Regions from separate parts of the Caballeronia sp. GAWG1-5s-s genome, predicted to be linked through region 2. Evidence: riboswitches for the same ligand, from Rfam matches in the RefSeq annotation. Region 2 holds a riboswitch; each other region holds the start of a gene.

Region 1 (4,916 bases), on a different contig from region 2:
GACGCGCGCGCCCATTGCGTGCAGCAAGTCGATATTGGCCGGATAGACGAATGAAAACGCAGCATCGCGCGCCACGGCGATATGCAAGCCTCCGAGCAAACGCGGCGGCGCTTCCTGCATCGCGTCCTCGAAGTGCACAAGCGGCGGTAGATCGGCAAGCGTGGTAGCGGCAATGGCATCGGCGGCGCGATCGAGACGCGCATCCAGTCCCGCCACTTCTTGCGCTTGCGTCAAGCCCAGGTGACGCTCGGGCAGCGCGATGTCCTCTGCATTGCAAAGATGCCCGCAATAGCGCAGTCCATCGGGGATGGCTTCGGCCAACATCTGCGCATGCCGCGCCGATGCGACGCGGTTGGCGAGCACGCCATAAAACGGGACGTCCGCGCGATAACGCGCCAGTCCGAACGCCACCGCGCCGAACGTTTGCGCCATGCCATGCGCGCCGATCACCGCGAGCACCGGCACGTTGAACGCGGCAGCGAGGTCGGCGCTGCTCGGCGTACCGTCGAAGAGACCCATGACGCCTTCGATCAAAATCAGATCGGCTTCGCGCGCGGCCTCTGCGAGCAACACGCGGCATGCGTCGAGACCGACCATCGACAGATGCAGCGAATAGACGGGCGATCCGCATGCGCGTTCGAGAATCATCGGATCGAGAAAATCGGGACCGGTCTTGAAGACGCGCACGCGCAGGCCACGCCGCGCATGATGACGCGCAAGCGCGGCCGTCACCGTGGTCTTGCCTTGATGCGACGCGCTCGCGCCGATGAAGAGTGCGGGGCAGGAGGGCATGAGTTCAGTACTCGACGCCAGGTTGCGCCTTGACGCCCTGCTCGCGATACGGATGCTTCACGAGCCGCATCTCCGTGACGAGGTCCGCCAGTTCGACCAGCGCATCCGGCGCATGACGGCCGGTCACGACGACATGCAGCATCGCGGGACGCGCCTTCAACACATCGAGCACTTCGTCGAGCGGCAAGTACTCGTACTTGAGCACGGTGTTGAGCTCATCGAGCACGACCATCTGATATTCGCCGCTCTGGATCATGCGCCGCGCTTCGTTCCAGCCTTTGCGCGCGGTCGCCATGTCGGCCTCGCGGTTTTGCGTGTTCCATGTATAGCCGTCGCCCATCGTCACGAAATCGCAGTTGGCGACCGCGCTCAGAAAGTCGCGCTCAGACGTATGCAGTGCGCCTTTGATGAACTGAACGACGCCGAGCTTCATGCCGTGCCCGAGCACGCGCACCGCCATGCCGAAAGCGGCCGTGGTCTTGCCCTTGCCATTGCCTGTGTTGACGATCAGGAGACCCTTCTCGTGATCGGCGGCGGCCTGCTTCTTTTCGTGGCCTTCCTTGCGACGCTGCGTCATGCGCAGATGCGATTCCGTATCGGTTTTCATGGGCTCTTTCAGGCTTTCTTCGTTGCTATGGCGACGGTCACGTGACCGTCGATCATCTTCGGCACCACAAGCTCTCCGCCCTCGCTTGCGAGCAGCGCGCTAGGCTCGCACACGCCCTCGGCGGGCATGTGCGCGAGCTCGTCCGCGCGATAAAGGCGCAATGGCAGGGCATGACGCTCGCAGAAGACACGCAAGCCGGCTTCGTCGTGTTTAATGTCGATGCTCGCGACCACCGCGATCTGCGCGAACGTAAGTTCCGCTGCTTGAAGCGCACGAAGCACGGCCGCTTCTATCGCATCGGCGCTGACGCCGCGTTTGCAGCCGATGCCGACCGCGAGATAGCGCCGGCTCACGCAAGGAAGCATCATCGAACGAATGGACGGAATGCGTGCGCCGCGCATGCGTCCCTCGCGGATGGCGGCGTTCGGCGAAGGCATCGTGATGGCGCGATACGCTTCGTCCCCTGCGCTGGCCGGTATCCGGGCTTGCGGCCGTCATCGCGCAGCCTTCCCACCGTGAACGGGCAGTGGCCGTGTGCGCCATGCGCGATATCGTGCAAGCCGATACCGCCGGTCGCGTACCGTTGCGGGGACAGCACAGGTTGGCGAGCGCTTGCATGATCGTGAAGACGCCGCTTCCTGTTTCCCGTTTAACTGCGCGTTTCGTGTGAACGCGCGAGCACCAGTCGCGCGCCAACGATACCACATGCCCCCGCTTTTCGGCGGCGCTTTCCTTGACGCTCTTTCCCAGGCAGCCTAGACTTCACGCAGTTCTGGTGCCCGCGTGCGAGCTTCTTTCGCACGCAGTTAAACGGGAAGCAGGAAGCGCTTCGGTCCATCATGCGAACGGACGCGCGCCAACCTGCGCTGCCCCCGCAACGGTAAGCGACCGGCGGTATCGGCGAGTACGATATCGCGCGTTGCGCACGAAGCCACTGCCGGTACACGGCAGGAAGGCTGCGCAACGAGGTCCCAAGCCCGGATACCGGCCAGACTTTCGCAGGGCCCACGCCGCGGGGATGCGGCATGGTCCATGATCCATCAGTCGTGCGCTTTTCCCGCAGATCTCGCCGGCGATACCTTCCTCGCGCGACGCACGCACGACGCACGCACACACGAGCCACGGAGCGACGATGCAAACCCGCAAGATACCCGTCACGGTCGTGACCGGCTTTCTCGGCAGCGGCAAGACCACCTTGATGCGCCACATCATGTCGACTGCGCAGGGCTTGCGCCTTGCTGTCATCGTGAACGAATTCGGTGAGCTCGGCATAGACGGGGAAATCCTGAAGGGTTGCGGCATCGGTTGCGACGACGAAGCTGGGTCCTCCGAGCGCAACCTCTATGAACTCGCTAACGGGTGCCTGTGTTGCACGGTGCAGGAAGAGTTCTATCCGGTGATGGAGCAGTTGCTGGAACGCCGCGAGCGCATCGATCATGTGTTGATCGAGACGTCGGGCCTCGCGTTGCCCAAGCCGCTCGTGCAGGCATTCAACTGGCCGTCGATCAAGAATGCCTTCACGGTGGATGCCGTCATCACGGTGGTCGATGGCCCTGCCGCCGCAAGCGGACAGTTCGCCGCGAACCCCGCAGCGGTCGATGCGCAACGCAAGGCCGATCCGAATCTCGATCACGAATCGCCGCTGCACGAGCTGTTCGAAGATCAACTGTCCTCGGCTGATCTCGTGATCGTCAACAAGACCGACCTCATGGACGCGGATGCACTGCGCCGCGTGGAAGCGGTCGTGCGGCCCGAGATTCCGCCGCAAGTGAAGGTCGTGCCCGCGCAAATGGGCAAGCTCGATCTGCATGCGCTGCTCGGTCTGCAATCGGCGTCCGAGGACAGCATTCATCTTCGCCACGATCATCACGGTTCTGCCGACGATGAAGGCCACGTGGACCATCACCATGACGAATTCGATTCGGTCGTCGTCGAAGCACAAGTGGAATCGCGCGAACAGGCCATTGCGGCGTTGCAGGCGCTCGTGGAGAGCCACACGATTTATCGCGTGAAAGGGTTCGCCGCGCTGCCGGGCGCGGGCATGCGTCTCGTGGTGCAAGGCGTGGGCCGGCGTTTCGACAGCTATTTCGACCGGCGCTGGAACGAAGGCGAAGCCGCGAGCCGCTTTGTGCTGATCGGAGAAGACCTCGATCGTCAAACCTTGCAAGCAGCGTTGAACGCGGCGCTGGCGAACGCGCTCGCGCAGGCCTGACGCGATGCATCTTTTACGCACGACGCCCGGAGGTTTCGTCGATGACGCGGCAGGCGTCATGCGTATCGAGCAGACGCGCGCGCCGATCGTCGTACTGAGTTCGGCCGATACCACGCTCGCGCTGCTTGCAAGCGTGTTTCCACGTCTTGAGCCGGGCTTTCCCGAGGTGCGGCTCGCGAATCAATCGTTTCTGCGCCAGCCCGCATCGGTCGACTTCTATGTCGACGATGTATTGCGTCATGCGCGCGTCGTCATCGTCGATCATCTCGGCGGTGAATCGTACTGGCCTTATGGCATCGAGCGAATCGTGGCGCTCGCCGAGCGCGAGAAGCAGATGCTCGCCATGTTCTCGGGCGATCTCACCGAAGACCCGAATCTGATCAGCAAAAGTACCGCGGATGCCGCGTTCTGCCGCGAGTTGTCGCGCTATCTGCGCGAAGGCGGCGCGGGAAATGCCGAGGAATTCCTGCGCGCGATCGGTCATCGCGCATTCGGCTTCGGTCGCGCGCCGCAAGCGCCGCGTCCGCTGCCTGCCGTGGCCATCTATCATCCCGAGCGCGACATCGCCACAATCGACGACTGGCGCGCGCGATGGACCGAAGGCGCGCCCGTGGTCGCGATCCTGTTTTATCGCGCGCATCTGCAAGCGGGCAACACCGCTGTATTCGATGCGCTCATCGAAGCGCTTGAAAAGGAAGGGCTGAATCCGCTGCCCATTGCGATCGCTTCCCTCAAGGAAAGCGTGAGCCGTGAAGTGATCGCGCGCTTGTGCATGGAGCATCGCGCATCGCTCGTATTGAACACGACTGCGTTTGCGGCAAGCGTGATCGGCGAAAGCGAAGACTTCGACATTGCCGGCGATGCGCCCGTGCTGCAAGTGATACTGAGCGGCGGCAATCGCGAAGACTGGGAAAAGGACAACCACGGCCTCAATTCGCGCGATGTAGCGATGCATGTCGCGCTGCCCGAGGTCGATGGCCGCATCATCACGCGCGCGGTCAGCTTCAAGGGACTCGCGTATCACTGCGCGCAGACGCAAGTGGACGTGGTCCGTTATCAGGCGGATGCCGAACGCGTGCGCTTCGTCGCCGAGTTGAGCCGCCGCTGGTGCAAGCTGCGGCATACGCCTAACCACGAGAAACGCATCGCGCTCGTGCTCGCGAACTATCCGGCGAGCGAAGGGCGCATCGGAAACGGCGTGGGGCTCGATACGCCGGCATCCGCGGTCGGCATCCTGTCGATGCTCGCCCGCGAAGGCTATCGCGTGGGCGAATTGCCGGAGAGCGGCGACGCGCTCATCGCCGC
Region 2 (4,916 bases):
TTTTCGCGGTGACGCCATCGACACCCTTCGCTTCGCGCAATGCAGCTTCGGCGCGCTGATTGAGCGTCGCGGTAAGCGATGAAGGATCGGCGGCTTCCTGCTCGTAGAAGAGCGTAATGGTGACGACATCCTGCGGCACCTGCGCGCTCGCCTGCGCCGAAAGCGAGAGCACGCCCGCGGGTTGCGGATTGGCGATGACCGTCTGCGCGGCGGCCGAGGCGGAATAGGCGAGAGTGGCGCTCGACATCGCGAGGGCGAGGGCGGCGGCGGTTTTCTTGTTCATCATCGAAGGACTCCAACGCAAGGCGTCGCGTGATTCGCGACCGCACTTAGGCGTCCGCCTCGAGCCCTTAGTTCCTGCTCTAGACGAGGCGTTCGGTAATAAAGCGCCATTCGTCCTCGGTGACCGGCGTGATCGACAGCCGGTTGCCGCGCGCGAGCACTTGCATGCCGGCGAGTTCCGCATGCTCCCGCAGTTCGGCGAGCGGAATGAGCCGCGTCTTCTTCACGAAGCGCACATCCACGAGCATCCAGCGCGGCGTGTCCTGCTTGGACTTGGGATCGTAATAGGCGCTCTTGGGATCGAACTGCGTGGGGTCGGGATACGCCGTCGAGCAGACCTTCGCGATTCCCGCGATACCGGGCTCCGGGCAACTCGAATGGTAGAAGAGCACGCCGTCGCCGATTTGCATCTGGTCGCGCATGAAGTTGCGCGCCTGATAGTTGCGCACGCCGGTCCACGGCAGCGTCTTCTTGGGCGCGTGCGCGAGATGATCGATGCTCGCTTCGTCCGGTTCGGACTTCATCAGCCAGTAGCGCATGAGTTCGGCGTGAAGGAGTGTGCGTGCGGTTTCGGGCGATGCAAATGAAAACGGCACCGGTAAGAACCGATGCCGTTCGTGCTTCCAGAAATAAGGTCCCCGCCTCAGCCGCTAGGCCGGCATCCTGAACCTGGGTTCAAGATTGGTCGCGGTAAGCAACACTTCGGGTACATCAGACAGAGTGACGCGCGCGCCCGTGCTGCAACGTTCCGCAACCGTGCCAATGTAGCATTGGTTCAAGGAATATATGACCTTGGCGTACCAGGCAGGGAAACCTCACTGTACACCAAACGTTTGGTCCTTGCAGCCCTTGCCTGCGTTTCTCGCGGTATCTTTTTTTGATGGATATCGCGACGCTGATTAGATCAGCGCATGACCGTCAGTGCGCTTCATATTGCGCAATGACAGCGCCGAGCTGCTCGTTCATCGAATGCATGGTGCGGCGGATTTCCTCGGCCGGAAATGCTTCGCCGTGGCGCACGCTTTCCTGCAGCTTCAGTAATTCGGACGCGAGCGAAAGCGCGGCCATGACGGCAATACGGTCCGTTCCGCGCACGCTGCTTGCGTTGCGCACCTTGTTCATTTCGGCATCCACGCGGGCCACGGCTTCGCGCAGCGCGGCCTCGGTTTCCGGCGAGCACGCGAGACGATACTGCTGGCCGAGAATGGATACTTCGATCTGCGTGGTCGTCATGCCTTCTCTCCTTGATGTTGCTCGCCGTGCACTTCTTCCGCGTGCGCATGTTCGTGCTGCGCTTCGCGCGACGCGCTGGATTCGGCGTTCAGAAGATCGAGCTGATTGTCGCTCTCGGCATGATGCGCTTTGCCGCGCGGCAGTTTTTCGAGGATCGCGTTGAGGCGCACTTGCGCGTCGTCGATCTTCGCGGACAGCGAATCGCGTTCGCCTTGCAGCGTGTCGCGCTCGTGGCGAACCTGCGCGAGTTCGGCCTGAACGCTGGCGTAATCGGCGCGCAGCTGTTCGATTTGTGCTTCGAGCGCGAGACGCGCCTGATTGTGGCGCTCGCTGATCTTGATCAGCCGGCCGATGTTCCCTGACAGTGATTCGAGTTCGTTGAGCATGTGCTGCGTCCTCTAAAGACCTGGCATTTTAGCGCGGTTCAACGGTGCTTCCGATAATTGTCTCGTTTCGAGACGTAACAACACGCGATCTTGCGCGCATCGCCGCGTATTCATGTGCGGAATGGCCGCGCGTGACGCACTCGGATGCGTGGCTGACGACGCTTGCTCGTTGCTCGCTCGTCGCTCAAGCCTCGCGATGACGGGGCGCGCGCCTTCTTGACGGCCCCCATGCGCGCTCCTACACTTGCCGCACTTTTGGTGCTCGCGCCGCCTTTCTTGCGGCGCAGTCAAACGGGAAACAGGAAGCGTTGTCTCGCCTCGCGCGGCTCGCCAACCTGTGCTGCCCCCGCAACGGTAAGCGACCGCAACGCAAGTTGCAAGTCGTCCCTCGCGCGTTTCTTCTTGTTGCTCCGTGGTCGTTTGCCATCCGAGACGCGACTGCAAGAAACGTGTCGGCGCCACTGCGCTTCGAAGCGCGGGAAGGCGGGACGATGCGTCGCCAGCCCGGATACCGGCCAATCGTCCAGCGCGCCGATGCTTTGCAAGACGGCGCGTGCGTCGCGCACAGACCTCGCGGGGAGCGGGGCACGCGCCAGTCTCCAACGGGAACGCTCCACACATGCTTTTGCCTTCGTCCGGCCTCATTCGTCGCGCGGCGCGCGTCGTGATGTGCGCCGCCGCGAGTGCGCCGCTTGTCCAGGCCGCGCACGCCGATTCCGATTCTCCGTCGCAGACGCTCGCGCCCGTCGTCGTCACGGCGACGCGCGGCGCGCAACCGCTCGCCGATTCCATCCCGCAGGCGACGCTCTTCGACGCGCAAGACATCGCCGACAGCAATGCAAACGATGTGCTCGGGCTCATCGCGCTTGCGCCCGGCGTGCAGATCACGCGCAACGGCGGGCCGGGCGCAACCTCGGGCGTCTTCATACGCGGCGCGTCGTCGACGCAATCGCTGGTGCTGATCGACGGCGTGCGCGTCGAATCCGTCTCTCTGGGCGCGGCCCAGTTGTCGCAATTGATGCTCGATCAGACCGGCCGCGTGGAAGTGGTCAACGGCAACGTGTCGGCGCTGTATGGGTCCAACGCGATCGGCGGCGTCGTGCAGATTTTCACAAAGGAGGGCGAAGCACATCCGCCGCGCTTTCACTTCGAAGCCGAATACGGCAGCTATCACACGCAGCGGCAGTCGGCGGGCGTCGACGGCGCGCTCGATGCCGGGGGCCGCACCACGTTCAGCCTGAACGTGTCGCGCGAGAAGACCGACGGCTTCTCGTCGATCGATCCCGCGCTCGCGCCCGCCGCGAATCCGAACGCGAACGGTTATCTGAACGAAAGCGTCGCCGCGACGCTGCGCCACAAGTTCAGCGACAAGTGGGACGCAGGCGTGCGCTTTCTGCAATCGAACGGCGTGAACAGCTTCGACGATCCCTACGGCGTGCCGACCGATCTCAACGAATCGCATGATCGCGTGCGCTCGGCGTCGGTGTTCGCGAACGGCAAGCTGACCGACAACTGGACGACGCACTTCACCGTCGCGCAAGGGCAAGACCGGGCGAATATCGAGCACAACGGCGTCTACACGAGCCGCTTCGACTCGGAGAATCATCAGTATCTGTGGCAGAACGACTTCCGGCTCACCGAGGCGCATAAGCTCGTGTTCGGCTACGAGCATCTCGACCAGTCGCTCGACTCCGATCAGTTCAGCGCGCCCGACCGGCATGTGAACTCCGTCTTCGCGGGCTATGTCGGCCGCTTCGGTCCGAGTGAAGTGCAGGCCAACGTGCGCCGCGACCAGTATTCCGACTTCGGCAGCGCGAACAGCTACTATCTGGGCTACGCGTACAACTTCGATTCGCACTGGCGCGCGAGCGCGAGCTACGCGGCGGCGTTTCGCGCGCCGAGCTTCGACGATCTCTACTATCCGTTCAGCGGCAATCCGTCGATACAGCCGGAGCGCAGCCATTCGGCCGAGGCCGCGTTGCAGTACGCATCGGACCAGATCGGCGTGGTGCGCGTGACGGCGTTCGAGACGCGCTATTCGAATCTGATCGACTACGTGGGCGACAGCAGCGGCTTCTATACCGCGCAGAACGTCGGGCGCGCGAAGGTGCAGGGCGTCGAGGGATCGTGGGCGGGACACGTGGGCGCAACCGACGTGCGCGCGAGTGTGACGTTTCAGAATCCGGTCGACGAGACGAATCACGAAGACCTCACGCGTCGCGCAAGGCGCTTCGCGTCGCTGTCGGCGCATCGCTCGATCGGGCGCTGGCGCGTGGGCGGCGAATGGATCGTGAGCGGCGCGCGCAGCGACTACGATTCGACGCTCGCGGGCTACGGCGTCGTCAATCTTTCGGCGCAATACGACATCACGAAGTCGTGGTACGTGAATGCGCGCATCGACAACCTGTTCGACCGCAACTATGAACTGGCTTACTCGTACAACACGCCGCGTCGCGGCGCTTACGTCACGATCGGCTGGCATCCGTCGTGAGCCACGCCGCTGACGCGCGCCGCCCGATGAAGGCGATGCACGCAGGCCGCGCCGCCGCGATCTGGCTCGCGCTCGCGGCGGCGGCCCTTGGCGTGCTGGCGGCGTCGCTCGCGCTCGGAAGCGTCGCGCTGCCGCCATCGCGCGCCATCGCCGCGCTGCTGCACGCGCATGCGGCCACGCCCGATATCGCCGACGAAATCGTGCTGAATTTGCGATTGCCGCGCGCGCTCGCGGGCTTCGCGTCGGGCGCGCTGCTCGCGCTCGCCGGGGCGCTGCTGCAAGTGCTGCTGCGCAATCCGCTCGCTGAACCCTACGTGCTCGGTGTATCCGGCGGCGCGGCGGCGTTCGCGCTTTCCGCGATGCTCGCGTCGATGCCGTGGTGGGGCGTGGATCTCGCCGCGTGCGCGGGCGCGCTCGCATCCATCGTTCTGGTGCTCGGACTCGCGCGCACGCACGTGTGGCACGGCGAACAGGACGCATCGCCACGGCTCTTGCTCACGGGCGTCGTGGTCGCGGCGGGGTGG
Region 3 (4,916 bases), on a different contig from region 2:
CGCGCGTCATGCGGCGCTCCCGACGATCACGCCTTGCCTGTCGATTGCGAACGTCTCGACGATCACGCCGCTCGGCACGGTATCGAGCGCCACGTCGCGGGCGCGCGCGCAAACGAGGTCGCCCAGCGCGATGCCTTCGGCGCGCGCCAGCTTCAGCGCTTCCTGACTCGTATTCGCCGCGCGGATGGCCGACTGAAGCGCCGCGCTCGCGCCCGCCTCCGCAGCCCAGCAGGCCAACAGTGGCAAGTCAATGCTGGAGCTGCGGCTATGCAGGTCCATGTGTCCCGCCGCGAGTTTGCTGAGCTTGCCGAAGCCGCCGCACAGACTGAGCTTCTCGACGGGCGCGCGACGCAGATGCTTGAGCACCGCGCCCGCGAAGTCGCCCATTTCGATCAGCGCGATATCCGGCAAGCCGTAGCGGGCGCGCATCGCGTCTTCGCTCTGATTGCCGGTGCAGGCCGCGATATGCCGCACGCCGTTCGCGCGGGCCACGTCGATGCCCTGATGAATGGAGGCGATATACGCCGAACAAGAAAACGGCCGGACGATGCCGGTGGTGCCGAGAATCGACAAGCCGCCCACGATGCCGAGCCGCGGGTTCATCGTCTTTTGCGCGAGCGCTTCGCCATGCTCGACGCCTATCGTCACATCGAAGCCGCCCGCATAGTCCGCGAGCGGCGCGAGCGCGAGGAGATGCTCGGTCATCATCTTGCGCGGAACAGGGTTGATGGCCGGCTCGCCGATGGCGAGCGCGAGGCCCGCCCGCGTCACCGTGCCCACGCCCGGCCCGGCGTGAAAGCGCACGCCCTTATCCGCCGAGAGACGCACGCGCGCGAACACCAGCGCGCCATGCGTCACGTCCGGATCGTCGCCTGCATCCTTGATGACGCCCGCTTCCGCTGCATCGCGCATGCCGTCGATCAAGCGGCAGAATTCGAGCTTCATCGTGACGCGCTGGCCCTTGGGCAACACGATCTCCGCGCGATCGCTCATCTGCCCGGTCAGCAACAGACGCGCGGCTGCGAGACTCGTCGCGGTCGCGCAGCTTCCGGTCGTGTAGCCGCTTCTGAGCGGCGCGGGTTGTTCCGATGTCTCGTCACGCATGATGAGCGTCGAATGCGGTCAAGGCTTGCTCGCGCAGAGCAGCGTGATGGGCAACGCTTGCCGCCAGGTATCGAAGCCGCCGAGCGGTTCCGCATGCGCGACACCGATGCGCACGAGTTCACCGCCATGCCGCGCGCGCCAGTCGACGAGCGCGGCTTCGCTCTGCAGCGTGACCGCGTTCGCAATGAGCCGCCCGCCCTGACGCAGTCGCGACCAGCACGTATCGAGCACGCCCGGCACGGTCACGCCGCCGCCGATGAACACGACGTCGGGCGCGGGAAGGCCCGCGAGCGCCGCTGGCGCTTCGCCCTTGACGAGCTGGAGCGCGGGGACGCCGAGCGCATCGCGGTTATGTTCGATCAAACGCTGCCGGCCCTCGTTCGCTTCGATGGCGATGGCACGGCAGGACACATGCGCGCGCATCCATTCGATGCCGATCGACCCGCAGCCCGCGCCCACATCCCACAGCAGTTCGCGCGGCTGCGGCGCAAGGCGCGCGAGCGTGACGGCGCGCACATCGCGCTTGGTCAACTGGCCGTCGTGACGATAGGCGTCGTCGGGCAGGCCGGGCGTGAGCGGCGGACCGGCATGACCCGCATGCGTGCGGCATTCGATGGCGACGAGATTGAGCGACGCCACGAATGGCTCGCGCCAGTCGTCCGCGCGCTCGTCGATGCGGCGTTCGTTCGCGCCGCCGAGATGCTCGAACACGGTCATGCGGCTCGGGCCGAATCCATGCGCCGTCAAGAGCGAAGCGATCGCAGCGGGCGTCGCGCCGTCCGCGCTCAGGACCAGCAGGCGCTCGCCGCGAAACACATGCGCGAGCAGCGAGGCAACGGGCCGCCCGACAAGCGACACGCAGCGCGCGTCCTGCAACGCCCAGTGCAAACGCGCAGCGGCGAGCGACAGGGACGAAGGCGCGGGAATCACGCGCATCTCGTCGACGGAAAGCTCGCGAGCGAGCGTCGCGCCGACGCCGAAGAACATGGGATCACCGCTCGCGAGCACGCATACGGGCATGCCGCACGTGCGCTCGGCAAGCACGGCATCGAGAGAAAACGGGCTGGGCCACGGCACGCGGCGCGCAGCGATGCTCGCAGGCAAGAGCGCAAGATGACGCTCGCCGCCGTGAATCGCGCCGGCCTCGACAAGCGCGCGCCGCGCCGCGCGGCTGAGGCCCTGCCAGCCGTCCTCGCCGATGCCTACCACGGTCAGCCAGCTCGACATGGGGCGTCCCCTCCTTGCGGTTCGCGACGCGCTTCATGCGACGATGCCCTGCACGAAGCGTTCTGATGGTCGATAAAAGCGGGCATAATACATCGGTACGTCGGTGCCCAACGGTTCAACCCGCGGGCCTAACAGGGAACACAGCGAAACTGTGGCTGCCCCCGCAATTGTACGCAGCGAGTCCGCGCTCCACTGCCACTGGTTTATACCGGGAAGGCCGGCGCGGGCGCAGACCTGCCAGCCAAGAGACCTGCCGACTCACGCTTTCCACGCTCAGCACGCTTTACACGCATTATTCGCGCGACGCCGTCCGGGCGGGGTGTACCGGTGGCATCGCCCGAAGCGAGAATCGCACCGGTCACGCTTTTGAACGCTTCTTTTCCGACATCGCGGCCCTCGGCTTGTCCCGGCCTCATGCGCATCGTGCAGGCGCGCGACGGCGGGCTCGCGCGCCTGCGCCTTGCCGGCGGCGAGCTCCACGCGCACGCGGCGCATGCCGTCGCGCACGCGGCCGTACGGTGCGGCTCGGGCGTCATCGAGCTGACCAATCGTGCGAATCTGCAACTGCGCGGCATTCGCGCCGATGCCCACGCGGAACTCGTCGATATCGCGCTGAACGCGGGCCTCGGTCCGCAAGCCGACGGCGGCGACGACTTGCGCAACGTGATGCTGAGTCCGCTCGCGAGCGACGCCACGCGCGGCCTTGCCGCCGCCATCGTCACCGCGATGCAGGCCGATGCCGCGCTGCACGCGTTGTCGCCGAAGTTCGCGCTGCAAGTCGACGGGGGCGAACGGCTGGCGATGCTCGATCATTCGCACGATCTCTGGCTTTCCGCGCTCGGCGACGGCGGGCGTTACGCGTTCGGTTTCGCGGGCTCCATGCCGCATCGTATGAACGACTCACCCGCGCTCGGCAGCATCGCGCGCGAGCATGCCGCGGACTTCGTCATCGCGGTGCTGCGCGCGTTCGTTGCGCTCGCTTCGAACGACGAACATCGCATGCGTGACCTGCTCGCGCGAATCGGCGTGACGCGCTTTCTCGCGATGCTTTCGTTCGATCCTATCGACACTGCCTGGCGTCGCGCGCCGGTCAACGACGCGCTGCGCTTCGGGGCGCATCCGATGCCGGACGGCGGGCACGGGTATGTCGGCGCGCAGACGCAACTCGGACGGCTCGACGCCGCCACGCTCGACGCGCTCGCCGATCTTGCTTCGACACACGCGCAAGGCCGGCTCTTGATGACGCCCTGGCAAGGCGTGCTCGTACCCGGCGTCATGCCGCAGCATGCTGAACACGTGCGCGACCGCATGAACGCGCTCGGCCTCGTCACGCGCGCAGATCATCCGCTCGCGCGTCTCATCGCGTGCGCCGGTTCGTCGGGCTGCGCGAAGAGTCGCGCTGATACCAAAGCCGACGCGCACCGCCTCGCCGCGCTGCTGCCTATGCACGACGATGTGCATCTAAGCGGCTGCGAACGCTCGTGCGCCGCCGCGCATCCCGTCGCGAACACATTGATCGCGGTGTCGCCTGGACGCTATGACTTGCATGTCGACGCGCGCCTCGTCGCACCAAACGTATCTATCGAAGAGGCGGCCGCGTGGCTCGCCCGGAGCCATGCCGATGCTTGACTATATCCGCGACGGCGCCGAGATTTACCGCCAGTCTTTCGCGACGATTCGCGCCGAAGCAAACCTGAGCGCGATACCACGCGACCTCGAAAAGCTCGCCGTACGGCTGATTCACGCGTGCGGCATGGTCGATATCGTCGACGATCTGCGCTTCTCTCCCGGCGCAGGCGACGCGGGACGCACGGCCCTCGCAGCCGGCGCGCCGATACTCTGCGATGCCCGCATGGTCGCGCACGGCATCACCGAGGCGCGTCTTCCGGCCGATAACCGCATCATCTGCACGCTCGGCGATCCGTCCGTGCCCGAGCGCGCCCGCGCCATGCGCAACACGCGTTCTGCTGCTGCGCTCGAACTCTGGCGGCCGCATTTGCAAGGCGCGGTCGTCGCGATAGGCAACGCGCCTACCGCGCTCTTTCATCTGCTCGACATGCTCGATGCCGGCGCGCCGAAGCCCGCGCTCATTCTCGGCTTCCCGGTCGGCTTCATCGGCGCGGCGGAATCGAAGGCGATGCTCACAGCCGACAGCCGCGGCGTGCCCTTCGTCGCATTGAACGGACGACGCGGCGGCAGCGCGATGGCCGCCGCCGCAGTCAACGCACTTGCTTCGGAGAACGAATGATGAGCGGACGCCTGTATGGCCTCGGCGTCGGTCCGGGCGACCCCGAACTCATCACCGTGAAAGCGCTGCGGCTCCTGAAGTCCGCGCCGGTGGTCACGTATTTCGTCGCGAAGGGCAAGAAGGGCAACGCGTTCGGCATCATCGAAGCGCATCTCGACGACGCGCAGACGCGCCTGCCGCTCGTTTATCCAGTGACGACCGAAGCGCTCGAACCGCCGCTGTGCTACGAGACGATCATCAGCGCGTTCTACGACGAAGCCGCGCTCGCCATTGCGGATCATCTCGAAGCGGGCCGCGATGTGGCCGTGATCTGCGAAGGCGATCCCTTCTTCTACGG

The links. Region 2 has a riboswitch for cobalamin ahead of NCR34_RS03890 (TonB-dependent receptor domain-containing protein). Riboswitches for the same ligand answer to the same signal wherever they lie in the genome.
Region 1: linked by a shared signal. The riboswitch ahead of cobW (cobalamin biosynthesis protein CobW) and the one ahead of NCR34_RS03890 (TonB-dependent receptor domain-containing protein) in region 2 are both predicted to bind cobalamin.
Region 3: linked by a shared signal. The riboswitch ahead of cobG (precorrin-3B synthase) and the one ahead of NCR34_RS03890 (TonB-dependent receptor domain-containing protein) in region 2 are both predicted to bind cobalamin.

Annotation. Positions count from the first base shown of each region.
Region 1 is NZ_JALQDC010000022.1:408,400-413,315, forward strand. Features, by position in the region: gene NCR34_RS16170 (cobyrinic acid a,c-diamide synthase CobB) at 1-792, opposite strand, end outside; gene cobO (cob(I)yrinic acid a,c-diamide adenosyltransferase) at 797-1,399, opposite strand; gene NCR34_RS16180 (cobalamin biosynthesis protein) at 1,408-1,836, opposite strand; cobalamin riboswitch at 1,853-2,100, opposite strand; cobalamin riboswitch at 2,156-2,406, shown strand; gene cobW (cobalamin biosynthesis protein CobW) at 2,532-3,611, shown strand; gene cobN (cobaltochelatase subunit CobN) at 3,616-4,916, shown strand, end outside.
Region 2 is NZ_JALQDC010000003.1:310,132-315,047, forward strand. Features, by position in the region: gene NCR34_RS03865 (SIMPL domain-containing protein) at 1-283, opposite strand, end outside; gene NCR34_RS03870 (EVE domain-containing protein) at 363-821, opposite strand; RNA gene ssrS (6S RNA) at 914-1,096, opposite strand; gene NCR34_RS03880 (cell division protein ZapA) at 1,201-1,515, opposite strand; gene NCR34_RS03885 (ATPase) at 1,512-1,901, opposite strand; cobalamin riboswitch at 2,141-2,435, shown strand; gene NCR34_RS03890 (TonB-dependent receptor domain-containing protein) at 2,521-4,392, shown strand; gene NCR34_RS03895 (FecCD family ABC transporter permease) at 4,428-4,916, shown strand, end outside.
Region 3 is NZ_JALQDC010000022.1:419,476-424,391, reverse strand. Features, by position in the region: gene NCR34_RS16235 (cobalt-precorrin-6A reductase) at 1-10, opposite strand, end outside; gene NCR34_RS16230 (cobalt-precorrin-5B (C(1))-methyltransferase) at 7-1,104, opposite strand; gene cbiE (precorrin-6y C5,15-methyltransferase (decarboxylating) subunit CbiE) at 1,123-2,331, opposite strand; cobalamin riboswitch at 2,416-2,603, shown strand; gene cobG (precorrin-3B synthase) at 2,746-3,960, shown strand; gene NCR34_RS16215 (precorrin-8X methylmutase) at 3,953-4,579, shown strand; gene NCR34_RS16210 (precorrin-2 C(20)-methyltransferase) at 4,576-4,916, shown strand, end outside.